Regions from separate parts of the Streptomyces sp. NPDC002773 genome, predicted to be linked through region 1. Evidence: riboswitches for the same ligand, from Rfam matches in the RefSeq annotation. Region 1 holds a riboswitch; each other region holds the start of a gene.
The links. A riboswitch is a leader RNA that binds a small molecule or an ion and turns the genes downstream of it on or off. The one in region 1 is predicted to bind cyclic di-AMP.

Region 1 (10,172 bases):
CCCGTCCGGACCGGAACTAGCTCGGCTGCCCCGCCACCACGTCCACCGGGCGGGGGAGCGGCGTGCCCGAGCCGTCGCGGCGGGGGTCCACCTCCGGGAGCTCCACCGGGGTGCCGGTCTTCTGCGCGGCGCGGGCAGGCGCGGCGCCCGCCCAGGCCAGGATCAGGACGTCCTCGCCCCTCAGGAAGCGCTGGCAGCGGACGCCGCCGGTGGCCCGGCCCTTGCGCGGGTACTGGTCGAAGGGCGTCAGCTTCGCCGACGTACCCGCCGAGGAGTCCAGGGTGCCCGTGGAGCCCGCGACCGTGAAGACGACGGCGTCCGCCGCCGGGTCGACGGCCGTGAACGAGAGCACCTCGGCGCCCGCCGTCAGCTTGACGCCCGCCATGCCGCCGGCCGGGCGGCCCTGGGGCCGTACCTGCGCGGCCGGGTAGCGGAGGAGCTGGGCGTCGGAGGTGATGAAGACCAGGTCCTCCTCGCCCGTCCGCAGCTCGGTCGCGCCGACGATCCGGTCACCGTCCTTGAGGGTGATGACCTCCAGCTCCTCCTTGTTCGCCGGGTAGTCCGGCACCACGCGCTTCACCACGCCCTGGAGCGTGCCGAGGGCGAGCCCCGGCGAGGACTCGTCGAGCGTGGTGAGGCAGACCACGGTCTCGTCGTCCTCCAGGGACAGGAACTCGGACAGGGGCGCGCCGCCCGCGAGGTTCGGCGCGCTCGCGGTGTCCGGGAGCTGCGGCAGGTCGATCACCGCGATCCGCAGCAGCCGCCCCTCCGAGGTCACCGCGCCGATGTCGCCGCGCTGCGTGGCGGCCACCGCCGACAGGATCACGTCGTGCTTGACGCGCTTCGCGTCCGGGTCGGCCTCCGGCAGCTCCGCCGTCGCCGTACGGGCGAGCAGTCCGGTGGAGGACAGCAGCACCCGGCACGGGTCGTCCGCGACCTCCAGGGAGACGGCCGCGACGGGCGCGCCCGCCGACTCGAGCAGAACGGTCCGCCGGTCCGTCGCGAACTTCTTGGCGACCGCGGCCAGTTCCGCCGAGACCAGCTTGCGCAGCTCCGCGTCGGAGTCCAGGATTCCGGTCAGCTCGTCGATCTCGCCGTTGAGCCGGTCGCGCTCGCTCTCCAGTTCAATCCGGTCGAACCTGGTGAGGCGGCGCAGCGGGGTGTCCAGGATGTACTGCGTCTGGATCTCGCTCAGGGAGAAGCGCTCCATCAGGCGCTCCTTGGCCTGCGCGGAGTTGTCGCTCTCCCGGATGAGGGCGATGACCTCGTCGATGTCGAGCAGCGCGATGAGCAGACCGAGCACGAGGTGGAGCCGGTCGCGCTTCTTGGTCCTGCGGAACTCGGAACGTCGCCGGACCACCTCGAAACGATGGTCGAGGTAGACCTCGAGGAGCTCCTTGAGGCCGAGGGTGAGCGGCTGGCCGTCGACGAGCGCCACGTTGTTGATGCCGAAGGACTCCTCCATCGGCGTCAGCTTGTAGAGCTGCTCGAGGACCGCCTCCGGCACGAAGCCGTTCTTGATCTCGATGACCAGGCGCAGGCCGTGGTTGCGGTCGGTGAGGTCCTTGACGTCCGCGATGCCCTGGAGCTTCTTGGAGCCGACCAGGTCCTTGATCTTGGAGATGACCTTCTCAGGGCCGACCGTGAAGGGCAGCTCGGTCACGACGATGCCCTTGCGGCGCGCCGTCACGGTCTCCACGCTCGTCGTGGCGCGGATCTTGAATGAGCCGCGGCCCGATTCGTACGCGTCCTTGATGCCGGAGAGGCCGACGATCCGGCCGCCGGTCGGCAGATCGGGTCCGGGCACGAAACGCATCAGCGTCTCGAGGTCGGCGCCCGGGTGGCGGATCAGATGGCGGGCGGCGGCGATGACCTCGCCGAGGTTGTGCGGGGGCATGTTCGTCGCCATGCCGACCGCGATGCCCGACGCGCCGTTGACCAGCAGGTTCGGGTACGCGGCGGGCAGCGCCACCGGCTCCCGCTCCTGGCCGTCGTAGTTCGGCGTGAAGTCGACCGTGTCCTCGTCGATGGACTCGGTCATGAGCAGCGCGGCCGGGGCCATCCGCGACTCGGTGTACCGCATGGCGGCCGGCGGGTCGTCGTTGCCGAGGGAACCGAAATTGCCGTGGCCGTCGACGAGGGGGAGGCGCATGGAGAACGGCTGCGCCATGCGGACCATCGCGTCGTAGATGGACGCGTCGCCGTGCGGGTGCAGCTTGCCCATCACCTCGCCGACGACGCGGGCGCACTTGACGAAGCCGCGGTCGGGGCGGAGCCCCATCTCGCCCATCTGGTAGACGATGCGGCGCTGGACGGGCTTCATGCCGTCCCTGGCGTCGGGGAGGGCACGCGAGTAGATCACCGAGTACGCGTACTCGAGGAAGGAGCCCTGCATCTCGTCGACGACGTCGATGTCGAGGATTCGCTCCTCGAACGCGTCGTCCGGCGGCGGTGTCTTCGTGCTGCGGCGGGCCATCGCGGCTGCGGCTCCTTCACCAACAAGGTTGATCTGACGCGGACCATTGTGGACCGTGCCACCGACAACGCCGACCGCGACCCGGAAGAGGGACATCTCCCGGGGGCGGGAACTTCGCCAGGTGTCGGCGCGCTTGCATACAGTGGCAGGACTTTTTCACATCGCGATCGAAGGGACGTACATGCCCATGGGTCACACGGCCACGGCCGAGGCCGGCTCCGGCGGCCTGACAGCGACCGAGCACCGGTTGGCGAACGGCCTGCGCGTGGTGCTCTCGGAGGACCACCTGACCCCGGTCGCCGCGGTCTGCCTCTGGTACGACGTCGGCTCGCGTCACGAGGTCCCTGGCCGCACGGGCCTCGCCCACCTCTTCGAGCACCTGATGTTCCAGGGCTCGAAGCAGGTCCACGGCAACGGGCACTTCGAGCTGGTGCAGGGCGCGGGCGGCTCGCTCAACGGCACGACGAGCTTCGAGCGCACCAACTACTTCGAGACCATGCCCACGCACCAGCTGGAGCTCGCGCTCTGGCTGGAGGCCGACCGCATGGGCTCGCTGCTCGCCGCGCTGGACGACGAGTCCATGGAGAACCAGCGGGACGTCGTCAAGAACGAGCGCCGCCAGCGTTACGACAACGTGCCGTACGGCACGGCCTTCGAGAAGCTGACCGCCCTCGCCTACCCCGAGGGCCACCCGTACCACCACACGCCCATCGGCTCCATGGCCGACCTGGACGCGGCCACCCTGGAGGACGCGCGGAACTTCTTCCGCACGTACTACGCCCCGAACAACGCGGTGCTTTCGGTCGTCGGCGACATCGACCCGGAGCAGACCCTCGCCTGGGTCGAGAAGTACTTCGGTTCCATCCCCGGCCACGACGGCAAGCCCGCACCGCGCCCCGGCGACCTGCCCGAGGTCATCGGCGAGCAGCTCCGTGAGGTCGTCGAGGAGGAGGTCCCGGCCCGCGCGCTGATGGCCGCCTACCGGCTGCCCCACGACGGCACGCGCGAGTGCGACGCCGCCGACCTGGCCCTGACGGTCCTCGGCGGTGGCGAGTCGTCCCGTCTGCACAACCGCCTGGTCCGCCGCGACCGCACGGCCGTCGCCGCCGGCTTCGGCCTGCTGAGGCTCGCCGGAGCGCCCTCGCTCGGCTGGCTGGACGTCAAGACCTCCGGAGGCGTCGAGGTCCCGCAGATCGAGGCGGCCGTCGACGAGGAGCTCGCCCGGTTCGCCGCCGAGGGCCCCACGCCGGAGGAGATGGAGCGCGCGCAGGCCCAGTTGGAGCGCGAGTGGCTCGACCGCCTCGGCACCGTCGCGGGCCGCGCCGACGAACTGTGCCGGTACGCCGTGCTGTTCGGCGACCCGCAGCTCGCCCTCACGGCCGTCGACCGGGTCCTGGACATCACCGCCGACGAGGTGCGGGCGGCCGCCGCGGCCAAGCTGCGCCCCGACAACCGCGCGGTGCTCGTCTACGAGCCCCTGGCGGCCGAACTGAGCGACAGCGACAGCGACGACGAAGAGGGAGCGGACCAGTGACCGACGCTGCCGTGTCTTTGACGAGCATGGACTTCCACCCGCAGCCGGAGCCCGGCGCCGCCAGGCCCTGGGCCTTCCCCGCCCCGGACCGCGGGAAGCTGGACAACGGCCTGACGCTGCTGACCTGCCACCGTCCCGGCCAGCAGGTCGTGGCCGTGGAGCTCTTCCTGCCGGCCCCGCTGGACGCCGAGCCCGCCGGTCTCGACGGTGTCGCCACCATCATGGCCCGCGCGCTCACCGAGGGCACGGACCAGCGCGGTGCCGAGGAGTTCGCGGCCGAGCTCGAGCGCTGCGGCGCCACGCTCGACGCGCACGCCGACCACCCGGGCGTACGGGTCTCCCTTGAGGTACCCGTCTCCCGGCTGCCCAAGGCGCTCGGGCTGCTCTCCGAGGCGCTGATCGCCCCGGCGTTCCTGGACACCGAGATCGAGCGCCTGGTGCAGAACCGGCTCGACGAGATCCCGCACGAGACGGCCAATCCGGCCCGTCGCGCCGCCAAGCAGCTCTCCAAGGAGCTCTTCCCGGCCGAATCGCGGATGGCGCGGCCACGCCAGGGCACCGAGGAGACCGTCGAGGCGATCGACGCGGCCGCGGTCCGCGCCTTCTACGAGGCGTACGTCCGGCCCGCCACGGCCACCGCCGTGGTCGTCGGCGACCTGACCGGCGTGGACCTGGACAAGGTCCTCGCCGAGACCCTGGGCACCTGGACCGGTGAGCCGGCCGAGCCGCTCCCGATGCCGCCGATCTCGGCCGACGACACCGGACGGGTCGTCATCGTCGACCGACCCGGCGCCGTCCAGACCCAGTTGCTGATCGGCCGGATCGGCCCCGACCGGCACGACCGCGTCTGGTCGGCCCAGGTCCTGGGCACGTACTGCCTCGGCGGCACCCTCACCTCGCGCCTCGACCGGGTGCTGCGGGAGGAGAAGGGCTACACGTACGGGGTGCGTGCCTTCGGGCAGGTGCTGCGCTCCGACAGCCAGGGGAACGGTGCCGCGATGCTCGCCATCAGCGGTTCCGTCGACACGCCCAACACCGGCCCGGCGCTTGACGACCTGTGGAAGGTGCTGCGGACGCTGGCCGCCGAGGGCCTCACCGACGCCGAGCGCGAGACGGCCGTGCAGAACCTGGTCGGGGTCGCCCCGCTCAAGTACGAGACGGCCGCCTCGGTCGCCGGGACGCTGGCCGACCAGGTCGAGCAGCACCTCCCCGACGACTACCAGGCCCAGTTGTACGCACGGCTCGCCGAGACCGGCACGGTCGAGGCGACCGCGGCCGTGGTCAGCGCCTTCCCGGTGGACCGGCTCGTCACCGTGCTCGTGGGTGACGCGGCGCAGATCGCGGACCCGGTGCGCGCGCTCGGCATCGGTGAAGTCACCGTCGTGACCGGCTGATTCCGGCTCCCGACCGGGGCTCCGACCGGCTCCAACCTGGCTCTGACCAGGCTCCCGACCCGGCTCCGACCCGGTAAGGGGAGGGCTCCGACGGCATGTTTCGTCGGAGCCCTCCCCTTTGTCCGTATTGAACGCAAGGGTGATCGTTTGCCCTGTGGCATGTCTTACAAACTGGCGAGTCCGGTTGGTGATTGAAAGACGATCCGCATAGCGTCGGTGCGTCTGTTCGGCAGTTGCACCCGCCGCACCCGCGGCACCCGGACAGTCATCGCCGAGTCCCCGTCAGGCGCGAGCCTGGGGAGCCGGGGACCCACACGTAGTCCCTGGGGTGAATCGGGCGCCTTCGTCTCGTACGGAGGGGCTCGTAGGAGACCTTCCTGCTCCGAACCCGTCAGCTAACCCGGTAGGCGAGAAGGAAGGAAAGGATCAGCCACTACATGGCGTTCACCCGTGCCACCGGGAAGCATCGTGGGCCGAGCCGGATGGCGCGCCGCAGCGTGGGCATCGCCGGCGCCGCGACCCTGGCCACCACCGGCGTCATCGGAACCCTCGCTTCCCCGGCGCTCGCCGCCGACGCGGACAACCGCTCCGCCGAGGACACCGGCCTCACCAAGGTGATCACCGAGGACTCCCTCGTGGACCGGATCAACGCCCAGGCCGCCGCCCAGGAGCAGGAGGCCTTCGAGGCCGCCGCCAAGGCGAAGGCCGAGGCCGAGGCGAAGCGCAAGGCGGAGGCCCGCGCCAAGGAGATCCGCGAGGCGGAGGAGCGCGCCGCCCGTGAGGCCGAGCGCCGCCGCCTGAACTCCTTCCAGCTCCCCGTCGCCGGCTCGTACGTCTCCACCGGCTACCAGACCGGCGGCTCGCTCTGGTCCTCCGGCAGCCACTCCGGCGTCGACTTCCACGCCGGGTACGGCAGCAGCGTCGTCTCCGTCGGCTCCGGCACCGTCGTCGAGGCCGGCTGGGGTGGCGCGTACGGCAACAACATCGTCATCCGGATGAACGACGGCACGTACACCCAGTACGGCCACCTCTCCTCCATCGGCGTGTACGTCGGCCAGAGCGTCGAACCGGGCGAGGAGATAGGCATCTCCGGCTCGACCGGCAACTCGACCGGCCCGCACCTCCACTTCGAGGCGCGCACGAGCTCCGAGTACGGCTCCGACATCAACCCGCTCGCCTACCTCCGCGCGCGCGGCGTCAGCGTCTGACGCGGACGCCCGCCCCGCGTCGCAAAAGCCCCGGCTCGTGCTGAGCCGGGGCTTTTCGTCGGTCAAAAAGGCTTCCATATTTCGCTGAGGCATCGGAAATTCCGGCGCGCTGCAATAGAGTCGCAGATCGGGCGCAGAACAGGCGTCGCAGAATTGTCTCGCGCAGACCAAGGCGGAGGTCGGACATGCGCATTCCCGCGCACTCGGTATGCACGGCGATCCGGGACGACATCGTCTCCGGCGTCTTCGAGCGGGGCAGCCGGCTGACCGAGGAACAGCTCGCCCGCCGGTACGGGGTCTCCCGCGTCCCGGTCCGCGAGGCCCTGCGCACCCTGGAGTCCGAGGGCTTCGTCGTCACCCGCCGCCACGCGGGCGCGCACGTCGCCGAGCCCACCGAACAGGAGGCGGCCGACCTGCTCGACATGCGGGCGCTGCTCGAACCGCTGGGCGCCGCACGGGCCGCCCAGCGGCGCACCGAGGCCCACCTCAAGGTGCTGCGGGGCCTGGTCAGGCTGGGGCAGGAGCGGGCCAGGCGGGGTCAGGGCGAGGATCTGCGCTCGCTCGGCGGCTGGTTCCACGAGACGCTGGCACAGGCCTCCGGCAGCCCGGCCCTGACGGCGCTGCTGACGCAACTGCGCCACAAGATCGCCTGGATGTACGCGGTCGAGCAGCCCGCGCAGCCGGTGGAGGCCTGGGCCGAGCACGGCGCGATCGTGGACGCCGTGGCGCGCGGTGACGCCGAGCGCGCGCGGGCGCTGACCGCGGTGCACGCGGAACGCTCGCAGCCGCTGCACCGGCTCAAAAGGCCGGAGCGCGGGCGTGTGAGGGTTTCGCAACATGTCGTCAACACGGCGAGCGCCCGGAATTAACGCGCACGCCGTATACAAAGAATAGTAATTCCGCAGTCCGCGTTCCGTGCTGCCCAAAAGCGGGCCGAATCGGGTCGGTGGAAATGCGAAAGGCCGTGGCCACCGGAATTCCGGCAGCCACGGCCTTTCGTCGTACGGGGGGGCGACCCGGATCAGACGGTCTCGGGGAGCTCGTCGAGACCCTCGGCGACCAGCTTCGCCAGACGGTCCAGAGCGGCCTCGGCGCCGTCGGCCTCCGAGGCGAGGACGATCTCCTCGCCGCCCTGCGCGCCCAGGCCGAGCACCGCGAGCATGGAAGCGGCGTTCACCGGGGTGCCGTCGGACTTGGCGATCGTCACCGGAACGCCGGAAGCCGTGGCGGCACGGACGAAGATGGACGCGGGGCGGGCGTGCAGGCCCTCGGCCCAGCCGACGTTGACGCGGCGCTCAGCCATGGTGTTGCCCTTCAAGTCTTAAGCGGTTGTCTAGACCAGTCTCTCACGGGATGCTCGGTGCTCGCGCCGACCTCCGGACCGGACCGGGCCGCCTTCCGGCCCGCCCCCGCCGCTCGCGGCGTGCTCACCACCGTGCATGGAGTGCCCCCACCATGCACGGCTCACACCCACCGCGCGACCCGTGCCACCGCCGTGTCGCGGCCGTAGGCTGGCCCCATGCAGAGCGCGTCGGAGCAGTCGGAAGCGGCGGAACACCCGGCACGACCGGCGCGTCCGGTACCACCGGACCACGACTACCCCGACCACTGGGAAGCGGACGTGGTGCTCCGCGACGGCGGCACCGCGCGCATCAGGCCCATCACCGCCGACGACGCCGACCGCCTCGTCAGCTTCTACGAGCAGGTCTCGGACGAGTCGAAGTACTACCGCTTCTTCGCCCCCTACCCCCGGCTCTCCGCCAAGGACGTCCACCGTTTCACCCACCACGACTTCGTGGACCGGGTCGGACTCGCGGCGACGGTGGGCGGCGAGTTCATCGCCACCGTCCGCTACGACCGCATCAACGAGCGCGGACTGCCCGCCTCCGCGCCGGCCGACGAGGCCGAGGTCGCCTTCCTCGTCCAGGACGCCCACCAGGGACGCGGGGTCGCCTCCGCCCTGCTCGAACACATCGCGGCGGTCGCGCGGGAGCGGGACATCCGGCGCTTCGCCGCCGAGGTCCTGCCCGCCAACACCAAGATGATCAAAGTCTTCACGGACGCGGGCTACACCCAGAAGCGCAGCTTCGAGGACGGGTCCGTTCGGCTCCACCTCGACCTCGAACCCACCGACCGCTCCCTCGCCGTCCAGCGCGCACGGGAGCAGCGGGCCGAAGCGCGCTCCGTGCAACGCCTCCTGACCCCCCGGTCGGTCGCCGTCGTCGGAGCCGGGCGCGCCGCCGGCGGTGTCGGCCGCACGGTCCTCCGCAACCTCCTCGGGGCCGGCTTCAGCGGACGCGTGTACGCGGTCAACGCCGCGCTCGCCGGGAGCGCCGGCGGCGACGGCGCGGCCGCGGAGTTCGACGGAGTCCCCGCGTACCCCTCCGTCGGCGCCATCGGGCAGACCGTCGACCTCGCGATCGTCGCCGTCCCCGCCGAACGGGTGCCGGAGGCCGTCGCGGACTGCGGCGAGCACGGCGTACGGGGCCTCGTCGTCCTCTCCGCCGGATACGCGGAGAGCGGGGCCGACGGCCGCGAGAGGCAGCGCCAGCTCGTCCGTCAGGCTCGCTCGTACGGGATGCGGATCATCGGCCCCAACGCCTTCGGGATCATCAACACCGCCGCCGACGTCTCGCTCAACGCCTCCCTCGCACCGCAGATGCCGGCCGCCGGGCGCATCGGACTCTTCACCCAGTCCGGCGCGATCGGCATCGCCCTCCTCGCCGGTCTGCACCGGCGGGGCGCGGGCCTGTCCTCCTTCATCTCGGCCGGCAACCGCGCCGACGTCTCCGGCAACGACTTCCTCCAGCACTGGTACGACGACCCCGGGACCGATGTCGTCCTCCTCTACCTGGAGTCGATCGGCAACCCCCGGAAGTTCACCCGGCTGGCCCGCCGCACCGCCGCCGTCAAGCCGGTCGTCGTCGTCAAGGGCGCCCGGCACAGCGGCAGCGCCCCGCCCGGCCACCGGGTGCCGGTCACCCGCATCCCGCACGCCACGGTCTCGGCCCTGCTCCGCCAGGCCGGGGTCATCCGCGTCGACACGGTCACCGAACTCGTGGACGCGGGGCTGCTCCTGGCCGCCCAGCCACTGCCGGCCGGGCCCCGGGTCGCGATCCTCGGCAACTCCGAGTCGCTCGGCCTCCTCACGTACGACGCCTGTCTGACGGAGGGGCTGCGCCCGTTGCGGCCGCTCGACCTGACGACGGCGGCGGAACCGGCGGACTTCCGGGACGCGCTGGCGGCGGCGCTCGCGGACGAGACCTCCGACGCGGTCGTCGTCAACGCGATCCCCTGGGTCGGCGAGAACGGCGCCACCGAGTTCGGCGACGGGGAGGTCCTCGCCGCCTCCCTCCGCGAGGCGGTCGCCTCGGCCCAGGCCCCGACGAAGCCGGTCGTCGTCGTGCACGTGGAGATGGGCGGCCTCGCGGAGGCCCTCGCGATCGCGACGAGCACGCGACCGGCGGCGCAGGGGAAGGGAGGGGGCGGCGTCGGTACGGGGCCGGGGGCCGGACTCCGGCCCACGGGAACGGAGGCACAGAGCAGCCCTGCGGCGCTCC
Region 2 (10,172 bases), on a different contig from region 1:
ACTGACGCCCGCCGAACGCCGGAAGCAGTTCCTCCGTCACCACCGCCGACACCTGGCGGGCCGTCACGGCCTCGGAGAGCGCGATCGCGAGCGCGACCGGCCGGTACGGGGCCACCGCCCGGTCACCTGGCAGGGAGAAGGTGTCGTCCGTGACCCTCCCGCCGCCCGACCCCGGCGTGATCCGCTCCGGGCCCTCCTCGGGGACCAGGACCATCGTCACGCCGTCCCGCCCCGGATGCAGCGAGACCGACAGCCACCGGCCGGGCTCGGGCTGGGCCAGGAAGCGCACCGGTTCACCGGAGACGAGTGCGGCGCGCAGCTGCTCCTCGTGGAACGGGAGCCCGAACCAGGGCAGCGCCTCCCACAACGGCCGCCCCGCCAGAGCGCCGCGGGGACGACCGAGCAGCCGCTCGGTGCGCTCGTTGACGTAGGTGACGCGGCCCAGGCGGTCGATCGCCAGGATCGCCCGCGGCAGCCTGTCCGTGGCGTCCGAGCCGATGAGCCCGGTGCCGAGGTCGACGAGGGTGCACATGAGCCGCAGCCCGTCCCCGTCCGCCTCTGCCGCGTCCGCGGCGCCCTCCGCCCCCGGCGGGACCCTACGCGCCCGCGTGGAGGCCTCGAGAAGGTGCAGTCCGCCGTCCGGTCCCTTCAGCCGGAACCTGCGCACCGCCGGCCGTCCGTCCGCCCCCGTCGCCTGCCGGGCGGCCGCCCACAGCGCGTAGCCGTCCTCCGGTTCGAGCAGGGACGTCAGCGACTCGATCGAGCACGGCGAGGTCACCTCCGCGCCGAGGATCGCCAGGAGCCCGTCGTCCATCGTGACCGTGCCCGTGCGCAGGTCCCAGTCGAAGGACCCGAACCGGACCGGCGGCGCGCCCGTCGTCGACAGCTGCACGCACACCGGGTCGCCGGGCCACTCGACCGCCGTCCCCCGGTCGGCCAGGCCGGCCAGGGCCTCGCCGAGGCGGAGCGCTCCCCGCGTCATCCGGCTCCGGTCCCGCCCGTCCACCGGCACCCCGGGCGTGGGCGCCCGCAGCGCCACGAGGACCCCGAACCTCTCACGGCCCGCGACGACCGGCGCGTACAGCGAGGCGAAGGGGAACGGCAGGCTCGCCACCAGCTGGGGGAACCGCCGCATCGCCTCCTCGACGTCGGCGAGGTGGACGGACTGACCCGAGCGATGCACCTCGGCCACCGGGAACGGCCGGTTCTCATGCATCCGCCACCACGGTCGGAACACCGGTCCCGGCAGTCCCACCAGGACCGCGAGCCTGAGCAGCCCCGGCGTTCCGGAGCGCAGGTACACCCCGCCCGCGTAGCCCCCGACCTCCTCGACCGTCCTGAGCGCCGTCTCCGCGAGAGCCCAGGTCAGCGCACCGGAAGCAGGCCCGTCCGCGGCTCCGGTCCCGGACGGACGCCCGGTTCCGCCAGCCGGGCCGGGGCCGGACGCGCCGTGCGAGGTCACACAGCCAGCATGCCCCCCACCGGAAACGCCCTGCATCCCGGACGCGGGCCTCCACCCCTGGGTGTATTGACCGCATGCCCCCGGGCCGTCACACTCGGTAGTCAGTCAGGCCCCGCGGTCGCGCGGCGCCACCACCTCGCGCTCAGGGGGCACGATGACGGACCGCGTTCTTCCGTACGACGTACAGGGCGACGGCCCCCGGCGGGCCCTCGTGCTGCACAACTGGTTCGGCGACCGCACCAGCTTCGCTCCGATGCGCGCCCATCTCCGCGACACCGACGGCTCCTACGCGTTCGTCGACTGCCGCGGCTACGGCGAGGCCCTCGACCGTCCGGGCGCCTACACGATGGAGGAGGTCGCCGCCGACGCCCTCGCGGTCGCCGACGACCTCGGCTGGGACTCCTTCTCCGTCATCGGCCACTCGATGGGCGGCAAGGCGGCACAGCTGATGCTCCTGGACGCCCCCGACCGCGTCCGCTCGATCATCGGCATCTCGCCCGTCTCGGCCGCCGGTTTCCCCCTCGACGGCGACACCTGGGAGCTGTTCGCCGGAGCCGCCGAGGAACCGGCGAACCGGCGCGCCATCATCGACAACACCACCGGCGGCCGCTACGACGACGCCTGGCTGAGCACCCTCGTCGAGCGCTCCGTGGGGCGCTCCTCCGCGACGGCCTTCCGCGCCTACCTGGACTCCTGGTCCCGCACCGACTTCCACGAGCGCGTCCGTGACAACCCCACGCCCGTCCTGCTCGTCGTCGGCGCCCACGACCCCGCGCTCGGCACCGAGGCGATGGAGGCCACCTGGCTGCGCTGGTACCCGAACGCGCGCCTCGAAGTCCTCAAGGACGCCGGCCACTACGCGCCCGAGGAGACGCCGCAGGCCCTCGCCGAGGCCATCGAGGCCTTCCTCGCCGCCTGACGGGCCCCGCCCCTGACCTGCCGTCGCCGCCGAAGACGCGTCTACCCTGGAGGGACGGGCAGCTGACACGTTCTCCCCGGGCCCGGGGACGGGCCCGGAGCCGCGCAGGCGGAAGGGCGGCGGCCATGTACTTCAACGACCGGATCGACGCGGGCCGGCAGCTCGCCGCCCGGCTCGGCCACTTCACGGGCCAGGACGTCGTGGTGCTCGGTCTCCCGCGCGGCGGTGTGCCGGTGGCCGCCGAGGTCGCCGACGCCCTCGGCGCGCCGCTCGACATCTGTCTCGTACGGAAGCTGGGTCTGCCCCGCCAGCCGGAGCTCGCGATGGGCGCGCTCGGCGAGGGCGGGGTGCGGGTGGTCAACGAGCGGGTGATGCGCGAGACCGGGGCGGACGCGCGCGACCTCGCCGCCGTGGAGCAGCGCGAGCACGCCGAGCTCGACCACAGGGCCCGGCGCTACCGGGGCAGCAGGCCCTCCGTGCCCCTCGACGGGCGGACGGTCCTCGTCGTCGACGACGGCCTCGCGACCGGGGCCACGGCCCTGGCGGCCTGCCGGGTGGTACGCGCCCGGGGCGCCGCCCGGATCGTCCTCGCGGTACCGGTCGCGCCGCCGGGATGGACGGCCCGGCTCGGCGGGGAGGCCGACGAGACCGTGAGCGTCCACACGCCGGAGATGTTCTACGCGATCGGACAGTTCTACCGGGACTTCGCGCAGACCCCCGACGCGGAGGTCATCGCCTGCCTGGACCGGAACCGGGCCACGCGCGGGCCAATCGTCCACGCGGAGGACGTACGGATCCCCGCCGCCGGGGCCACGCTCAACGGGCACCTCGCTGTGCCCGAGAACGCCGCCGGCATCGTCCTGTTCGCCCATGGGAGCGGCAGCAGCCGGCACAGCCCCCGCAACGGGGCGGTCGCGGCGGCACTCAACGGGGCGGGCCTAGGAACGCTCCTCTTCGACCTGCTCACCGAGGCCGAGGCGGGGGACAGGGCCCGGGTCTTCGACACCCCGCTGCTCGCCGGCCGTCTCGCCGACGCCACGGCCTGGCTCGCGGGCCGGCCCGCGACCGGCGGCCTCCCGCTCGGCTACTTCGGGGCGAGTACGGGAGCCGCCGCCGCGCTGTGGGCGGCGGCCGATCCCGCGTCCTCCGTGGCCGCCGTCGTCTCACGCGGTGGCCGGCCCGACCTGGCGGCCGACCACCTGGCCCAGGTCAGGGCCCCGACGCTGCTCGTGGTGGGAGGCAGGGACGAGCTGGTCCTCGACCTCAACCGGCGGGCCGGGTCCCGGCTGCGCTGCGAGCACCGGCTCGCCGTCGTGGAGGGCGCCACCCATCTGTTCGAGGAGCCGGGTGCCCTGGAGCAGGTGGCGGAACTCGCCGGCTCCTGGTTCACCCGGCACTTCGCGACCAGCGGGATCAGTAGGGCCCGTTGACGTTGTCGATGGAGCCGTAGCGGTCGGCCGCGTAGTTGCAGGCGGCCGTGATGTTGGCGACCGGGTCGAACAGGTCCGTGGACGTGCCCGGCACGTGGTACGCGTCGAAGGTCGGCTGGATCACCTGGAGGAGGCCCTTCGAGGGCGTTCCGGCCACGGCGTTGGAGTCCCAGAGGTTGATGGCCTGGGGGTTGCCGGACGACTCGCGCATGATGTTGCGGAGGATCCCGTCGTAGGAACCGGGGATGCCGCGCTGGGACATGATGTCCAGCGACTCCCGGATCCAGCCGTCGAGGTTGTTCGCGTACTGGGCGGCGGCCGGGGCGGCCTGGACGGGAGCGGCGGCGGGAGCGGCCTGCGCCGCGGAGGCGCCCGTGTCCTTGGCGACGGCCGGGGCGGCGGGACGGCGCTCGGAGCGGCTCGCCCGATCGGCCGAACCGGTCTTCTTCGCCTTCGCGGGAGCGGCCTTCGCGGAATCCCGACCGAGCGTCAGTTCAAGGCCGGGACGAATAAGTGACGGGTTGTCACCCACCACGCTCTTGTTGGCCTGGTAAAGGGTCTTCCAGCCGCCCTGAATTCCCTTCTTCTGGGCGATCAGGGAAAGCGAGTCGCCGCTGACGACCGTGTAGGTGCGGGCGGCGGCCGGTGCGGTCGGGGCCTTGGCCGCGGCCGCGACGGCGGGAGCGGCGAGGGCGGCGGCGGGCCGGGCAGCGAGTTCCGGAGCTCCGGAAACGGGCGCGGCGCCGGCTGCGGCGGGGGCGATCAACGGGAGGGCCAGGGCGGCTCCACCCGTTCCGACCAGCGCGATTCCACGCGAGACGGGGTGGCGTCGGGGGCGGCGGTGCTTACCGTGTGCAGGCATGACGGATTCCTCTCCGGCGCCTTCGGGGTGAGCTGTCGGGTTCGGACTGGAGATGTCCGGCCGCGCGCACGCGGCTTCACCCCGAGCCGTTCCGGAATCCGGGCCGGCGTATTCGTGGGTCCCCCGCTCCTGCCGTCGGGTGAAAAGGGAGGTATTTCGAGCGGTGGCAGGATTCGGCGATCCGCTCGAATGGAGGTGACCGTAGGCCAGTAATGCGACGGAGAACAAGAGGGGCGGGTCGACGGGCCCGGTGAAAGGATCACGGAATTCTCCGAATTCAAGATCGACCGTTCTTCCGGTCCGCCGAACTTCCTTGCGCGGCGGGGCTCGCGCCGGGTCAGGAGGCGGGGGAGCCCCTGGGAAAGTGAGTCGCGTCACCAGGTGTTCAATGTCCGAAAATGCGCCTTAATTCGGTTAATAGGCGAGAGCGCCGGAAAAGCCCTGTCGATCGCAGGGGCACTCAAGGGCATAACGCGCAAACCCGACATTCGTGCTGAAGGATGGTGCCACCCCGACCGAGGAGCCGCCCGGATGTCCCCCTCCGCCTCCCTGATCAGCCCCGACGCCCTCGACCGTGAGGCCGCCGCCCTCTACGAGAGCGCCACCTGGCAGCGGATCGTCACGGACTTGACCGCCGCGCCACCGCCCGCGGGTACTCCCGCCCCCGCGCCGGCCCCGGTGCCGGACACGGAGTCGGACTCCGAGAGATGGCGGACTCTGCTCACCCTGCCCGTGGACCGGCTCGTCGCCGACGCGCTCGACGCGCTGCCGCCGCCCCTGCCCGCCGAACGCCGGCTCCCGGGCCGGATCGGAGCCGTACTCCCCGACAAGCTGCACGCCTGGCGGCGCCTCGGCCAGCCCGAACTGCGCCCCTCGGTCCACCTCGGCTACGCGCGCCTCGTCCTGGCGGAGTGGGGCTGGCAGAACGCGCCGTACAAGCTGCGGGACGCCCGGGGGGCCCGATGCGTCTGCGGCGCCCTGCTCGCCGCCCACCGCCTCGGCTACGGCAGCGCGACGACGATGAACGAGGCCGCCGCCTGGATCATGGCCGAGCTGCGGTCACGGGGCTGGCAGGAGCTGATCGGGCCGTGGAACCGGGCCCCCGGCCGTACCGCCGCCGACGCCCTCGCCCTCCTCGACGCCACCATCCACCGCGCCGCGCACGCCGGCCGCTGAGCGGCCTTCCGCCGTGTGGACCACCGGCCGGGCTCGGTGGCGAGCTCGGCCGGGTCGACGGCGGTCCCTCCGGCTCCTACTCGGTCCGCTCGACGACGAACAGGGGGATCTCGCGGTCGGTCTTGCGCTGGTAGTCGGCGTAGTCGGGGAACGCGGCGACGGCCCGCTCCCACCACGCCCGGCGCTCCTCGCCGGTGACCAGACGCGCCTTCATGTCCCAGACGCGCGTGCCGTCGCGGAGTTCCACGAGCGGCGAGGCGACGAGGTTGTGGTACCAGACGGGGTGCTTCACCGCCCCGCCGTTCGACGCGACGAGCGCGTACGCCCCCTCGTGCTCGACCCGCATGAGCGGCGTCTTGCGGAGCTTGCCGCTCCTCGCGCCGACGTTCGTGACCAGGACGACGGGCAGACCGCGCATGGTCGTGCCCTTGGTGCCGCCGGACGACTCGTACAGCTCGACCTGGTTGCGCACCCACGCCGAGGGGCTGGGCTCGTATTCGCCTTCGAGGGGCATGGAGATCCTTTCGGGGGCGTCCGCTGTCACCGGCTGTCTGCCGCGTCCCCCCGACGCTAGCGGACGGACCCGCCCGCGTCCCGGCCGTCCTGGCCGATGCGTTGTCAGTGCCGACTCATAGGGTGGCTCCTGACGGTACGAGTGGCGGCGCAGGGGAGAGTGGTCGGCATGCGGGAGTTGTTCCTCGCGGACCAGCGGGCGTACATCCGGTGGATCGACCTGCCCGGAGACGGGCCCGTGCGGGTGTTCGTCCACGGACTCGGGTGCACGGCGGCGTCGGACTTCGCCCACATCGCGGCCCACCCCGCCCTCGGCGGCTCCCGGGCCCTGCTCGTGGACCTCCTCGGCCACGGGCTGAGCGACCGGCCCGCCGCCTTCGACTACCGCATGGAGTCCCAGGCGGCGGCGGTGGCCGCCGTCCTCGACCACCTCGGACTCACGGGCGTCGACCTCGTCGGGCACTCCATGGGCGGCGCCGTGACGATCCATCTCGTGGCGGCGCGCCCGGACCTCGTGGCCCGGCTCGTGGTCGCGGAGCCGAACCTGTACGCGGGCGGCGGCGCATTCAGCTCCCCGGTGGCCGCTCAGGACGAGGACGCGTTCGTCGCGAAGGGGTTCGCCCGGATGCTGGCCGCGCTCGACCGGGCCGACTACGCGGCCCGGCTGCGCCTCGCCGACCCGCTCGCCGTCCACCGCAGCGCGACCGCCCTCGTCGAGGGCAGCGTGCCCGCGCCGGGCGACCTCCTCGCCGCGCTCACGCTGCCCCGCACCTTCCTCCTCGGGGAGTTCAGCCGGCCGGACCCCGACGCGGAGAAGGCGGCGGCGTTCGGCGTACCGGTGATCGAGATCCCGCGCGCGGGCCACAACCTGATGCTGGACAACGCGGAGGGGTTCGCGACGGCGCTCGCCCGCGCCCTGTCGGGCGCCCCGACGCCGCCGCCCGACCACGACGGCGGCTGACGCGGACGAGGTGCCGTCGGCACCCGCGGACCAGGGAGCCGACCGGCCCCTTTTCTCCCTCCCACCCCTCCAGGAGCTCAGGTGCACAGCCTCACGTACGCCGACATCAAGACAGCCACCGACCGGATCGCCGGTCACATCCGCCCCGTCACGACCACCCCGGCCGATCTCGACCCCGTCCCCCGGGCGGACCCCGGCACCGGGCCGTACACGCTTCACCTCGCCCTGGAACTCATGCAGCACGCCGGCTCCTTCAAGGCCCGTGGCGCGCTGAACTTCCTCCTCGCCCACCGGGAGGAAGGCACCCTCCCCGCCGCCGGTGTCACGATCGCTTCCGGCGGCAACGCCGGGCTCGCCTGCGCCTGGGCCGCCCTCCGGCAAGGTGTCCCCGCCACCGTCTTCCTGCCGACCACCGCCCCCAGGGTCAAGGCCGACAAGCTTCTCGGCCTCGGCGCCGACGTACGGCTCGTCGGCACGGAGTACGCCGAAGCGCTGACCGCCTGCGAGGCGTTCGCGGCCGAGACCGGCGCGCTCGCCTCCCATGCCTACGACCATCCCCTGATCGCCGCCGGGGCCGGAACCCTGCTCGACGAGATCCTCGCGAGGATCCCGGACCTCGACACCGTCGTCGTCTCCGTCGGCGGGGGCGGCCTCTTCGCCGGAGTCGCCACCGCCGCCCGGCACCACGGCATCAGGACCGTCGCCGTCGAACCCGAGAACTGCCGCGCCCTCGACGCCGCCCTGCGGGCCGGGCACCCCGTCGACGTGCCCGTCGACTCCGTCGCGGCCGACTCGCTCGGCGCCCGCCGCGTCTCCGCCACCGCCCTGGAAACCGCCCGACAGGACGGCGTCCGTACCGTCCTCGTCCCGGACAGCGAGATCGTCCGCGTCCGCCGGGAGCTGTGGGACGACCGCCGCCTCGCCGTGGAGCACGCCGCCGCCACCGCCCTGGCCGCGCTCACGACCCCGGACCGGCCCGGTGCCACGGGCCTCGGCTACCGCCCCGAGCCGGGCGAGAAGATCTGCGTCGTCCTCTGCGGCGCCAACACCGACCCCACCGACCTCGTCCACACCACCGCGTAGTCGCGCGGGGCGGACGCCGGCCCTGAGGAGCCGGTGGTCCGGCCGCCTCGCTCCGTGCGTCAGGATGGGAACATGACCGAAATTCGTACCCCCCGTCTCATCCTCCGACGCTGGACCGACGACGACCTCGTCCCGCTGGCCGAGATCAACGCCGACCCCGAGGTCATGCGCTGGATCGGCGACGGCTCGGTCCGGGACCTGGAACAGACCGCCGAGGACATCGAGCGGTACGAGGAGGAGTGGGACGAGGAGGGCTTCGGGCTCTTCGCCGTCGAGCTCATCGCCTCGGGCGAACTCATCGGCTTCGCCGGCTTGTCCGTTCCCGAGTTCCTGCCCGAGGTCATGCCGGACGTGGAGATCGGCTGGCGCCTCGGCAGGCCCTTCTGGGGCCAGGGGTACGCCTCCGAAGCCGCCCACGCGGTCCTGGAGTTCGCCCTCCAGGACCGCGGGCTCGACCGGGTCGTCGCCATCACGCACATCAGCAACCAGGCGTCCGAGAACGTCATCGGCAAGCTCGGTATGACCGCGGAGCGCGAGACGAACCACCCGGCCTTCGACGTCCCCCTGCGCGTCTACGCGATCGACCTCACCGAGTACGAGGCCTGAGCCCCCGGGGGCGCCCCCGTCAGGGGAGCGGTCAGTTCCGCTCGGGCAGGTCCCGCTCCGCCGGCAGCACCGTGAGGTCACCGGCCGTGGACAGGGCGGCGGAGCGCGCGGTCGCAGGGGCCGCGGGCTTCTTGCCGCAGAACGCGGCCTCCAGCGTCCCGCCGAGCGCCGTGTTCGCGGCGCCGTGGTTCGAGGTGTTCGCCACCGCGGAGAGGCTGCGGCGACCGTCCCGGGTCGAGAAGGCGTACGTGTAGAAGCCCTGCACGGTGCCGGTGTGCCCGTACACCTGCGTACCGCACGACAGGTCGTAGCGGCGCAGGCCGAGTCCGTAGAACCGGGTGTTGGTGGCGTCGGTGGGCGTGACCGTCGTCATCGCCTCCATCATCGCCGGGGACAGCAGCCGGCCGCGCATCAGGGCGCTGGTGAACGTGTTCAGATCGGCCGGGCTCGAGATGACGGCCCCGGCCGACTGCGCCCAGGACACGGTCTGCTCGGTGGAGTCCACGAGCGCGCCGCCGGCCTCGTCGGGGTGCAGATAGCCGCGCACGTGGTTGCCCTTGATGCGGACGTCCGGGTGGACGTACGACGTCTTGAGCAGCTTGAGCGGCTTGAAGATGCGGCGCTCGTACGCGTCGGACACGGGACGGCCCGTGGCCTCCTCGATGAGCATGCCGACCACCACGAAGTTGGCGTTCGAGTACTTGTAGGACACGCCGGGCTCGGTGGTCCTGGGCTCGCTCAGGGAGAGGTCGACGAGCTCCTGGTAGCTGAACACCCGGTTCCGTACGGCCTCGAAGCCCGGCACGGTCTTCTCGAACATCGCGTTCGTGTAGTCGGCCAACCCGCTGCGGTGCGTCAGCAGATGACGGACCGTGATGCGGTCGTCGGGGAGCAGGCCGGGCAGGTACGTGTTCACGGACGTGTCCAGCTCCAGCTTGCCTTCCTCCACCAGCTGCAGGAGCACGACCGTGGAGAACGTCTTGCTGACGCTGCCGATCCGGAAGCGCGCCTGGACGTCCATGGGCGCGCCCGAGGCACGGTCCTGGACGCCGACGGTCCGGCTCCGGACCCCGTCGGGGCCGGTGAACCGGGCCATCGCCCCCGGGGCGCCGTTGGCCATGGCCGAGTCGAGGGCGGCGACGACGCCGGCCATGTCGGGC
Region 3 (10,172 bases), on a different contig from region 1:
CTCCGCCGTGGGGATCTGGTGGTTCCTCGCCCACCGGGGGCCGCTGCGGGTCCTCGGCGCCCTGCTCGCCGTCGGCGCGCCCCTCGCGGTCCTCAGCCTGTACATCGTCGGGGGCCTCTGGCTGACCGCGCTCCTGGCCCTCGGGCTGTGGGGCGTGGCGCTGCTCTGCGCGCGGGCTGCCCTGCGCCGCCTCCGGGACCTGAACGGGGGCGGCAGGGGCGGGCGGACCGACCTGGCGCGCGGCCGGCGGCGGTCCAGACCCCGGCGGGCCGTACTGATCATGAACCCGCGGTCCGGGGGCGGGAAGGTCGCCCGGTTCGGGCTCGTCGAGCGCGCCGAGAAGCTGGGCGCCCGGGTCATCCTCCTCGACGAGACCGCCGAGAGCGATGTCACCGCGCTCGCCCGGGAGGCCGTGGCCGACGGCGCCGACCTGCTCGGCGTGGCCGGCGGTGACGGTACGCAGGCGCTGGTCGCCGCCGTGGCCGCCGAGCACGACCTGCCGTTCCTCGTCATCTCGGCCGGTACCCGCAACCACTTCGCCCTCGACCTGGGCCTCGACCGCACCGACCCGGCGACCTGCCTCGACGCCCTCGTCGACGGCGAGGAACTCCGCGTCGACCTGGGCTCCGTCTCCGGGCGCGCCTTCGTGAACACGGTCTCCTTCGGTGTGTACGCGGACGTCGTCCAGCACCCCGAGTACCGCGACGCGAAGGCGGGCACCGCGCTGGAGCTCCTGCCCGATCTGCTCCAGGGCGGTGAGGGCGACCGCCTCGACGCCCTCGCCGACGACGTCCGGCTGCCCGCGCAGCAGGCGATCCTCGTCAGCAACAACCCGTACGCCGCGCCCGATCCGTTCGGTGCCGCCGCCGCCCGGAGACCTCGGCTCGACCGGGGGCGGCTCGGGGTGATCGCCGTCCGGGTCGACGGGGCGGCACAGGCCGCCGAGCTGGCCGTACGGGGCACCCAGTCGGCCGGACTGAACGTGATGACGGCCGACCGGGTCGTGGTGACGGGGAAGGCCGTCGGCGGGTTCGGCGGCAGCCACTCCCCGGCCGACGGCGGGTTCGGCAGCGGCCCCTCCCCCTCCGGCTCTCCCACCTCCGGTTCTCCCGCCTCCGGCTCCGTCGACGCCGGTTCCATCGCCGTCGCCGTCGACGGCGAGGCGCTGATCCTGCCCACCCCCGTCGTCTGTACCCTCCGACCCGGTGCCCTGCGGGTCCTCGTGCCCCGTAACCGGCCGGGTGCCAGCGACCCCGTGCCGCGCATGAACTGGCGGCGCGTCATCGAAATCGCCTTCCACCACCCTTCCCACCCCTACCCGAGGAGCGGCGCATGACCGGGACGACCACCGAGAGCCCCTACCGGGCCGTACTCCGGGACCTCCGCGCGATCGACGGCGCCGTGTACGCCGCCGTGGCCGCCACCCCGAGCCCCGCGCTCGACGCGGGGCTCCGCAGGCTCTCCCACACGGCCGACCATTCCAAGATCTCGTTCACCCTGGCGGCCGCCCTCGCGCTCGTCCCCGGCCGGCCGCGCCGGGCGGCCCTCGCCGGGGTCGGGGCCGTCGCCGTCGCCTCGGCCACGGCGAACCTGCTGGGCAAGCGCCTGGTCCGCCGCGACCGCCCGGACCGGGAGGCGGCCCGGGTGGTGGCGGGCCGTCATGTGCCGATGCCGGACTCGGCGTCGTTCCCGTCCGGGCACACCGCGTCGGCGGTCGCCTTCGCCACCGCCGTGGGAGTGGTGCTGCCGCCGGCCGCGGTGCCCCTCCAGGTCCTGGCGATGGCCGTGGGCTACTCGCGGGTCCACACCGGCGTCCACTACCCGGGAGACGTCGCCGCGGGCGCCGTCCTCGGCATCGCGAGCGCCGCCGTCGCCCTGACGGCCGGAGCCTCGTGGTCGGCCGCCACAGGATCGGCCTTCAGAGGAGCGGTCGCCAGGGGGTCGGCCGCCCGGGGGAGGTGAACGCGGCGGAGAGGCCCGTCAGTACGCGGCCCGGGCCAGGTCCTCCTCCGAGAGGTCGAGCACGGCGAGGCGCTCCGGGTCCGCCAGGATGTGCAGCTCGACGATCCGGTCGCCGGCGATCGTGAACGCCATGAGCGCGGCCGGGCGCCCGTTCGCGACCGACAGGACCGCGGGCGCGCCGTTGGCCAGGAGCGGCAGTGCCGCCCTGCGGAACTTGGCGTACGTGAGGGCCTGCGCGATGACGGCCTCGGCGCCCCGGACGATCTTGGAGACGGCCGCGAGGGCCCTGCCGCCGTCGGCGCGCAGCACCACGTCCGGGTCGAGCACCGCGAGCAGTCCCTCGAAGTCGCCGCCCTGCGAGGCGGCGAGGAAGGCGTCGGCGATCTCCCGCTGCCGGCGCGCGTCCGGCCCGGCGGCGGGGGTGGCGTCCTGCACCCGGCGGCGGGCGCGGCTGGCGAGCTGGCGGGTGGCGGCCGGGGTGCGGTCGACGATCCGGGCGATCTCGTCGAAGGAGACGGCGAACATGTCGTGCAGCACGAACGCGAGCCGTTCGGCCGGTGCCAGGGTCTCCAGGACGACGAGGAGCGCGAGGCCGACGGATTCGGTGACCTCGGCCGCGTGCTCGGGGTCGGTGGTGTCGGGGAGCCGTACGACGGGGTCGGGGACGTAGTACTCCAGCGGGTCCTCGCGGCGCGAGCCCCGGGAGCGCAGCATGTCGAGGCAGACGCGGCCGACGACCGTGGTCAGCCAGCCGCTGAGGTTCTGCACCGCGCTGACGTCGCTGCGGCTCAGCTTGAACCAGGCCTCCTGGACGGCGTCCTCGGCCTCGCTGAGCGAGCCCAGCATCCGGTACGCCACCGCTCTCAGATGGCCCCGGTCGGCCTCGAAGCGCCGGGCCAGCAGTTCGTCGGTGCCGTTGTCCTGTTCCACTCGTCGTTCTCCCCGTTCGCGTCCCGTCATGCCGTCATGCCGTCATGACGGAGGAAACCTCGCCGATGTGACACGGCTGCGGTGGCGGGCCGGGCCCCGGCGCCGAAGCCGTGAGGTCCCGATACGTGAGATCCACGCCGCCCCCCGGTGAACGCGCGGGTTTCCCCGGCCGCCGCCCCCGACCACCGTGGATCCTCACTTCAGGCCGGTGATCTTCGTCCGTAGATTGATCACCATGACGACGACAACGACGCAGGTCAACCCCGTACTCCGCACGCCGCCGGCCTCCCCCGCCGCCGCTGCCGCGTACTTCTCCGCCAGCCTCGCCTTCCACGCCGACGTCTCCGACGTGGCCTCTGCGCTCGCCACGGCGGCCGCCGAGGGCACCGACCCGGGCTTCGTGGTGATCGACTCGCGGTCGACCGCCTCCTGGGACCAGGGGCACGTCCCCGGCGCGCTCCACCTGCCGACCGCGCTCATCGCCGAGCAGGCCGACCAGCTGCTCGACCGGTCCGTGCCGGTCGTCACGTACTGCTGGGGCCCCGGCTGCAACGGCGCCACGCGCTCCGCGCTGGCCCTCGCCGAGCTGGGCTTCCAGGTGAAGGAGATGCTCGGCGGCTTCGAGTACTGGGTGCGGGAGGGCTTCGCGTACGAGACGTGGGAAGGGCCTGCGGAGAAGGCCGCGGACCCGCTGACGGCGCCGGTCGACTCGGACGACTGCGGCTGCTGATCGGTTGCTGACGTAAACCGATTTCGTGATTGCCCCACCCGTAGCGTAGAGTCAGGTTTACCGACGCGGGGTGGAGCAGCTCGGTAGCTCGCTGGGCTCATAACCCAGAGGTCGCAGGTTCAAATCCTGTCCCCGCTACTCAGTAGCAACGAAGGCCCGGATCCAGTCACTGGATCCGGGCCTTCGTCGTATTGCCCGTTTCCCGGCACTTCTCCGCTTGACCTTGACGCGACGTCAAGATTTAGCGTTCTCGGTATGGAGTGGTCGATCCAAGAGATCGCCAAGAAGGCCGGCACCACCAGCCGCACCCTCCGGCACTACGGAGAGCGCGGACTGCTGGAGCCGAGCCGGATCGGCGCGAACGGTTACCGGTACTACGACCAGGCGGCGCTCGTGCGGCTGCAGCGGATCCTGCTGCTGCGCGAGCTGGGGCTCTCGCTGCCCGCCATCGCCGAGGTCCTCGCGGGGCAGCGGGACACGTCCGCCGCCCTCCGCACCCATCTCGCCCTCCTGGAGCAGGAGCGCGAGCGCATCGGACGCCAGATCGCGTCGGTGCGGACCACTCTCCACAAGACCGAGAACGGAGACGCACTCATGGCCGACGAAGTGTTCGACGGTTTCGACCACACGGTGTACGAGGAGGAGGTCACCGAGCGCTGGGGCCGCGACGCGTACGAGCAGGGTGACCGCTGGTGGCGTTCGCTCGGTGCCGGGCAGCGGAAAGCGTTCATGGACGAGCAGTCCGGCATCGCCCGCGACTTCGCCCGGGCGCTCGGGGAGGGCCTCGCCGCCGGCAGCGACGAGGTGCAGGCGATCGCGCGGCGCCAGGTCGCGTGGCTGTCGCACACGACGGCCCCGAGCAAGGAGTACGTGATCGGTCTCGGCCGGATGTACGTCGACGACCCGCGCTTCACCGCGCACTACGACAAGCACGGTGAGGGGACCGCGGTCCTCGTCCGGGACGCGATGGAGATCTACGCGGAGCGGAACCTCTGACGGAACCGCGCGCCCGGAGTGAGGAGGCCGCCCCGTACGCCAGTCGGCCCCGCGGAAGTCGCCGCACGGCGGGGCGGCGGCCACCCTGGAGAGGCGCGGTGCGGACCGCGGCCGGGTACGGACCGGGCAGGAGAGCACAGGTGGGGCACCCCCTAGGAGCGGGCGGCGGTGGGCGGCGGGGCGGTGAGGGCCGCCGCTCGTACGGGCGCGCCCGGCGGTTCATCCGCGCGCTGCCGCCGCTGGTCATCGCCGGCGGGGTCGTCTTCGACCTGCTGACACCGCCCGCGTACACCGCCGCACCGCTCTTCTCCGCCGCCCCGCTGATCGCCGCGCCCTTCTTCTCCACCCTCACGACGCTCCTGACCGGGATCGCCGCCGTCCTCGCCTCCGTCGGGCTGCACCTCTACAACGGCACCGCCGACGAGGTCCCGACCCTGACCGAGACCCTGACCGTCCTCACCGTCTCCGCGCTGGCCCTCCTCGTCAGCCGGGTCGTACGGAGGAGCGGTGAGCGGCTCGCCTCGGCGCGGGTCATCGCGGAGACCGCCCAGAAGGCCGTGCTGCCGACGCCGGCCGAGCGGATCGGCGGGCTGCAGTGCGCGGCCCGTTACGAGGCGGCGCAGGCGGACGCGTTCATCGGCGGCGACCTGTTCGCCGTCCAGGACACCCCCTACGGGGTGCGGCTCGTGGTCGGGGACGTCCGGGGCAAGGGGATGGAGGCGGTCGAGGCCGTGGCCGTCGTCATCGGGGCCTTCCGGGAGGCGGCCGAGCAGGAGCGGAGCCTGGAGGGCGTGGCGCAGCGCCTGGAGCGGGCGCTGGCCCGCGAGGGGACCCGCAGGGACGGGCTCGACGCCTTCGAGGGGTTCACCACCGCCGTTCTGGCCGAGATCCCGCGCGGCGACGGGAGCGGCACCTTCGACGGTTTCGTACGGATCGTCAACCGCGGGCATCCGCCGCCGCTGATGCTGTACGCGGACGGGCGCCTGGACACGCTGGAGCCGACCGAGCCGGCGCTGCCGCTCGGCATGGGCGATCTGGCGGTGTGGCCGGACCGGGCCGAGGGGCGGCCGTACCCGCCGGGCGCGACGCTGCTCTTCTACACCGACGGCCTCTCGGAGGCACGGAACGCGGGGGGAGTCTTCTACGACCCGGGCGAACGCCTCGCCGGGCGGATCTTCCCGGGGCCCGAGGAGTTGCTGGACGCGCTGGTGGACGACGTACGGCTGCACACGGGCGGCGGGGCGACGGACGACATGGCGCTGCTCGCGCTGAGCCGTCCGGCGACGGGGCAGCCGGAGCGGCGCCGCACGATGCCGGTGGTGCCGCCGGGCGGGCCCGGTCACCAGTCGTAGTCGAGAGGTGTCGCTGCGATAACAATTGACATAACGTCAGATCGCGGAGGTTTGGGCGGCGCCTCCTGAAGGACGGTCAACTCGGACCATTCCCTCCCAATTCAATGAATGATCAAGAGGAACGGCTTGGAATCAGGACCCCCCGTCTATTAACGTTCGATAACGCAGCGCGGTCGTCCCAGCCGCCGCAAGAGGCGGCACCGTGCGCACGCGCCGAATCCTGAAAAGGAACCGGGGAACCACCAATTGGGGTGAATCGGGCCCTTCGCACCTGTGCGACCGTGCCCGTAGGAGACCTTCCTGCTCCGAACCCGTCAGCTAACCCGGTAGGCGAGAAGGAAGGAAAGGAGCGCCCTTTCGTGGCGTCCAACACCCCTGCCCCCGAGGCTCCCTTCGACGCCTTCGGTGGTGGTGCGGGTCCCGCCGCGCCGGGCACCGAGTGGAACCCCACCGAGGATTCCCTCCGCGCCCAGAGCCGCTCCGGCGGCCGGCACCGGGTCGTCAAGCAGCGGTCCAACTTCGCCCGCTCCTCCACCGTCCTCGGTGTCGGTGTCATCGCGGCCGTCGGCGCGGGCGGCCTCGCCACCGCGCAGGAGAAGCCTCCCGTGGCCATCTCCTTGCCGGACCTCCCCGACCTAAACCTGCCCGACGCCCACGACCTCCCCGGCGTCGGCGACCTCCTCCCGGACGAGGACGCGGGTACGGGCTCGGGCGCCGGCGACGACACGGTGGCCGCCGGTGCGGCCCGCTCCAACCCGAACCCGCTCACCGCCGCCACGTACACGACCTTCGACACCGAGCAGGCCGGGAAGACCGAGCAGGCGGGGACGGCCGAGCAGGCCACGAGGACGGCGACCGGCACCGCCGACGCGGGCGAGGCCCTGCGCGCCCGCATCCTCCAGCAGGCCGAGCAGCAGCAGGCGTCCGCGGACGCCGCCGAGAAGGCCGCGGCGGAGAAGGCGGCCGCCGAGAAGGCGGCGGCGGAGGCCGCGGCCAAGGCCGAGGCCGCGGAGAAGGCGGCCGCGGAGGCGAAGGCGAAGGCCGAGGCCGAGGCCAAGGCGAAGGCGGAGGCAGAAGCCGCAGCGAAGGCCGAGGCCGAGCGCCTCGCGCAGCTCGCCGCGAGCTACTCGATGCCGCTCTCCTCGTACTCCGTCAGCGCCACCTACATGCAGTCCGGTTCGATGTGGTCCTCCGGTCACCACACGGGCCTCGACTTCGCCGCCCCCACCGGCACCCCGCTCAAGGCGGTCCACGGCGCCACCGTGAAGTCGGCGGGCTGGTCCGGCTCGTACGGCTACCGGATCGTCCTGGAGCTGGAGGACGGCACCGAGGTCTGGTACTGCCACCTGTCGTCCATGACGGTCGGCGTCGGCCAGACCGTGGGCACCGGCGAGACGATCGGCCGTGTCGGCGCCACCGGCAACGTCACCGGCGCCCACCTCCACATGGAGGTGCACACGCCCGACGGCACCGGCATCGACCCGGCGGAATGGCTCCGCTCGAAGGGCCTGACGGTCTGAGGCCCGAGAGCCCGAGAGCCCGAGAGCCCGGGTGCCCGAGAGCCTGGGGCCCTCGGCTCAGCTCCGGTACGGGTTGTAGCCGTCGTAGTCCAGGTACTGCGGCGGCGACCAGGCCCGGCCGGTGGCCCTGGCCGCGTACGTGAGCGCGGGCGAGGCGACCTCGCGGCGCTGCCACAGGTGGTGGAGCAGCTCCTGCTCGCGGGCCGTGAAGTCGGGCCCGGCCGTGCCGCGCCGGGCCCGGTCCCTGAGGAACGCCAGGGTCGTCGCGAAGGACTCGTACTCGCCCACCGCCCGCGCGGCCGGCGGGCCGTACGTCCGGGCCGCGAACGAACGGGCCAGCTGACGGGCCCGCATCGAGGAGAGCGCCAGCGGCTCCGTGGGGGAGAGCCAGCCGGCCGCCGCGTACGCCGGGAGCTCGCCGGATATCGTCCGCAGCTCCCGCTGCCGGCTCCACACCGCGAGCCAGGTCAGCAGGCCGAAGGCCGGGACCATGAGCGCCCCGTACACCGCGAAGAAGGCCCAGGGGCCGCCGAAGGTGGCCGAGCCGTTCCACGCGGCGTGCAGGCCCATGGCGAGCAGCAGCCCCGCGAGCGGCAGCAGCACCTTCCGGAGGCGTTTCCCGCGCGGGGCGAGCGCGGCGAAGCCGAAGCCGATGCCGGTGAGCACGGTGAACAGCGGATGCGCGAACGGCGACATCACGACCCGTACGAAGAAGGTCGCGGCGGTCACCGAACCGAGTCCTGAGGTGCCGAACTCCTGGTCCTCGCCGAAGGCGGTGCCGAGGTAGAGGATGTTCTCGGTGAAGGCGAAGCCGGTCGCGGTGAAACCCGCGATCACGACCCCGTCGACGAGACCGCCGAAGTTCCTTCTGCGGAAGAGGAACAGCAGCAGGATCGCGGCCGCCTTGGCGCTCTCCTCCACCACCGGTGCGACCACCGTGGCGCCGAGGTTGTCCGCCGAGTCCGGGTCCGCGGTGGCCGTGGCGATCCAGCGGACCGCGAAGGTGTTCGCGAGGATCGCGACGAGCGCGGCGGCGAAGGCGCCCCAGGCGAAGGCGAAGAGCAGGTTCTTCCAGGGGCCCGGCTCGACCCGGTCGAGCCAGCGGAACGCGGCCATCAGCAGCGGTACGGGAAGCAGGGCGAGGCCGAGGCCGACGAGGAAGCCCTCGGTGCCGGTCTGCTCGCGGACCATCGCCAGGATGAGCAGGGCGCAGATCGCGAGCACGGTGATGACGGCGACGGCCCGGACCAGCCGGCTGCGCCAGAAGGCCCGGCGTGGCCGGTACCGCCACTGGGACCGGTCGGCGGCGGCGGGGAAGTCCGGCTCCTCGGTGTCCCGGTGGGGGACGGGAGCGGTCTCCGGCTGGTCGGCGGGGGCGGGGTTCGACACGAGTGCGACCCTAACGACCCCCACCGACAGCGGGCGACGCAGTTACCCGCATCGCCCGCTCACCCGCTCGTGGTCACTTCCTGCGGAAGAGCAGATCGTGCACGACATGGCCCTTGTCCAGGCCCTGACCCTCGAAGCGGGTGAGGGGCCGGAAGTCGGGGCGGGGCGCGTATCCGCCGTCGGCCAGGGTGTTCTCGAAGTCCGGATGCGCGGAGAGCACCTCCAGCATCTGCTCGGCGTACTCCTCCCAGTCCGTCGCGCAGTGCAGTACGGCCCCGGGCTTCATCCGGGTCGCGAGGAGATCGAGGAACTCGGGCTGGATGAGCCGCCGCTTGTGGTGGCGGGCCTTGGGCCACGGGTCGGGGAAGTAGACCCGGCAGCCGTCGAGGGCGTCCGTGGCGAGCATCTCGCGGAGCAGGATGATCGCGTCGCCGTTGGCGACCCGGACGTTCGTCAGGTCGTTGCGGTCGGCGAGGCCGAGCAGATTGCCCTGGCCCGGGGTGTGCACGTCGACGGCGAGGATGCCGGTGCCGGGGTCGGCGGCGGCCATCTGCGCGGTCGCCTCGCCCATGCCGAAGCCGATCTCCAGGACGACCGGGAGCCCGTCGAACATCTCGCCGAGGTCGATGACCCGCTTGCCGTCGATGTCGAGACCCCAGTCGGGCCACCGCTTCAGCAACGCCTCGGCCTGACCGGTGGTGACGCGGCTGCGGCGCGGCTGGAAGCTGCGGATACGGCGCTCGTGATGCGACCCCGCGGGGTCGGGCAGGGGCCCCTCGCCGGGGGCGAACCGCTGGCTGCCGCGCGGGGTGGGGTACGGGCTCTTCTCAGTCTGCTCAGACACAATGCCCCGATTCTACGGCGCGCCCCGGCCCCCATCAGGCCCGGCGCGGGGCCGGTCACAGCAAGGCCAGTGCTCGGCCCGCCACCTCCCGGCCGATCGGCAGCGACGCCGTCGCCGCCGGCGATGGCGCGTTCAGGACGTGGACCGTCCGCGCCGCCTCCCGGATCAGGAAGTCGTCGACCAGCGTCCCGTCCCGCAGCACCGCCTGCGCCCGCACCCCCGCCGAAGACCGCCGCAGGTCGGACTCCCGTACCACGGGCAGCAGCCGCCGCACCGCCTCCGTGAACGCCCGCTTCGACAGCGACCGGTGCAGCTCCCCCGCCCCGTACCGCCAGTGCGCCCGGGCGATCGACCACGAGCCGGGCCACGCCAGGGTGGCGCCCAGTTCGCGCGGGCGGACGACGGACCAGCCGTACCCCTCCCGCGCCAGCGCCGGAACCGCGTTCGGC

Region 2: it holds a riboswitch for cyclic di-AMP, as region 1 does, so the genes downstream of both, ABT034_RS28020 (LysM peptidoglycan-binding domain-containing protein) here and ABT034_RS17060 (M23 family metallopeptidase) in region 1, are expected to answer to the same signal.
Region 3: it holds a riboswitch for cyclic di-AMP, as region 1 does, so the genes downstream of both, ABT034_RS05130 (M23 family metallopeptidase) here and ABT034_RS17060 (M23 family metallopeptidase) in region 1, are expected to answer to the same signal.

What each region holds. Positions count from the first base shown of each region.
Region 1 is NZ_JBEOVO010000012.1:77,651-87,822, reverse strand. Features, by position in the region: gene ABT034_RS17075 (DNA gyrase/topoisomerase IV subunit A) at 17-2,476, opposite strand; gene ABT034_RS17070 (M16 family metallopeptidase) at 2,658-4,010, shown strand; gene ABT034_RS17065 (M16 family metallopeptidase) at 4,007-5,404, shown strand; cyclic di-AMP (ydaO/yuaA leader) riboswitch at 5,664-5,829, shown strand; gene ABT034_RS17060 (M23 family metallopeptidase) at 5,842-6,612, shown strand; gene ABT034_RS17055 (GntR family transcriptional regulator) at 6,798-7,481, shown strand; gene ABT034_RS17050 (HPr family phosphocarrier protein) at 7,634-7,915, opposite strand; gene ABT034_RS17045 (bifunctional acetate--CoA ligase family protein/GNAT family N-acetyltransferase) at 8,132-10,172, shown strand, end outside.
Region 2 is NZ_JBEOVO010000030.1:12,331-22,502, forward strand. Features, by position in the region: gene ABT034_RS28005 (SpoIIE family protein phosphatase) at 1-1,462, opposite strand, end outside; gene ABT034_RS28010 (alpha/beta fold hydrolase) at 1,617-2,381, shown strand; gene ABT034_RS28015 (alpha/beta family hydrolase) at 2,507-3,811, shown strand; gene ABT034_RS28020 (LysM peptidoglycan-binding domain-containing protein) at 3,795-4,673, opposite strand; cyclic di-AMP (ydaO/yuaA leader) riboswitch at 4,678-4,861, opposite strand; gene ABT034_RS28025 (DUF6197 family protein) at 5,205-5,849, shown strand; gene ABT034_RS28030 (nitroreductase family deazaflavin-dependent oxidoreductase) at 5,926-6,363, opposite strand; gene ABT034_RS28035 (alpha/beta fold hydrolase) at 6,532-7,323, shown strand; gene ABT034_RS28040 (threonine/serine dehydratase) at 7,405-8,406, shown strand; gene ABT034_RS28045 (GNAT family N-acetyltransferase) at 8,479-9,012, shown strand; gene ABT034_RS28050 (serine hydrolase domain-containing protein) at 9,044-10,172, opposite strand, start outside.
Region 3 is NZ_JBEOVO010000002.1:537,227-547,398, forward strand. Features, by position in the region: gene ABT034_RS05095 (diacylglycerol/lipid kinase family protein) at 1-1,336, shown strand, start outside; gene ABT034_RS05100 (phosphatase PAP2 family protein) at 1,333-1,962, shown strand; gene sigJ (RNA polymerase sigma factor SigJ) at 1,981-2,922, opposite strand; gene ABT034_RS05110 (rhodanese-like domain-containing protein) at 3,128-3,622, shown strand; tRNA gene ABT034_RS05115 (tRNA-Met) at 3,687-3,760, shown strand; gene ABT034_RS05120 (MerR family transcriptional regulator) at 3,878-4,618, shown strand; gene ABT034_RS05125 (PP2C family protein-serine/threonine phosphatase) at 4,759-5,970, shown strand; cyclic di-AMP (ydaO/yuaA leader) riboswitch at 6,172-6,318, shown strand; gene ABT034_RS05130 (M23 family metallopeptidase) at 6,330-7,490, shown strand; gene ABT034_RS05135 (PrsW family intramembrane metalloprotease) at 7,548-8,879, opposite strand; gene trmB (tRNA (guanosine(46)-N7)-methyltransferase TrmB) at 8,953-9,723, opposite strand; gene lhgD (L-2-hydroxyglutarate dehydrogenase) at 9,779-10,172, opposite strand, start outside.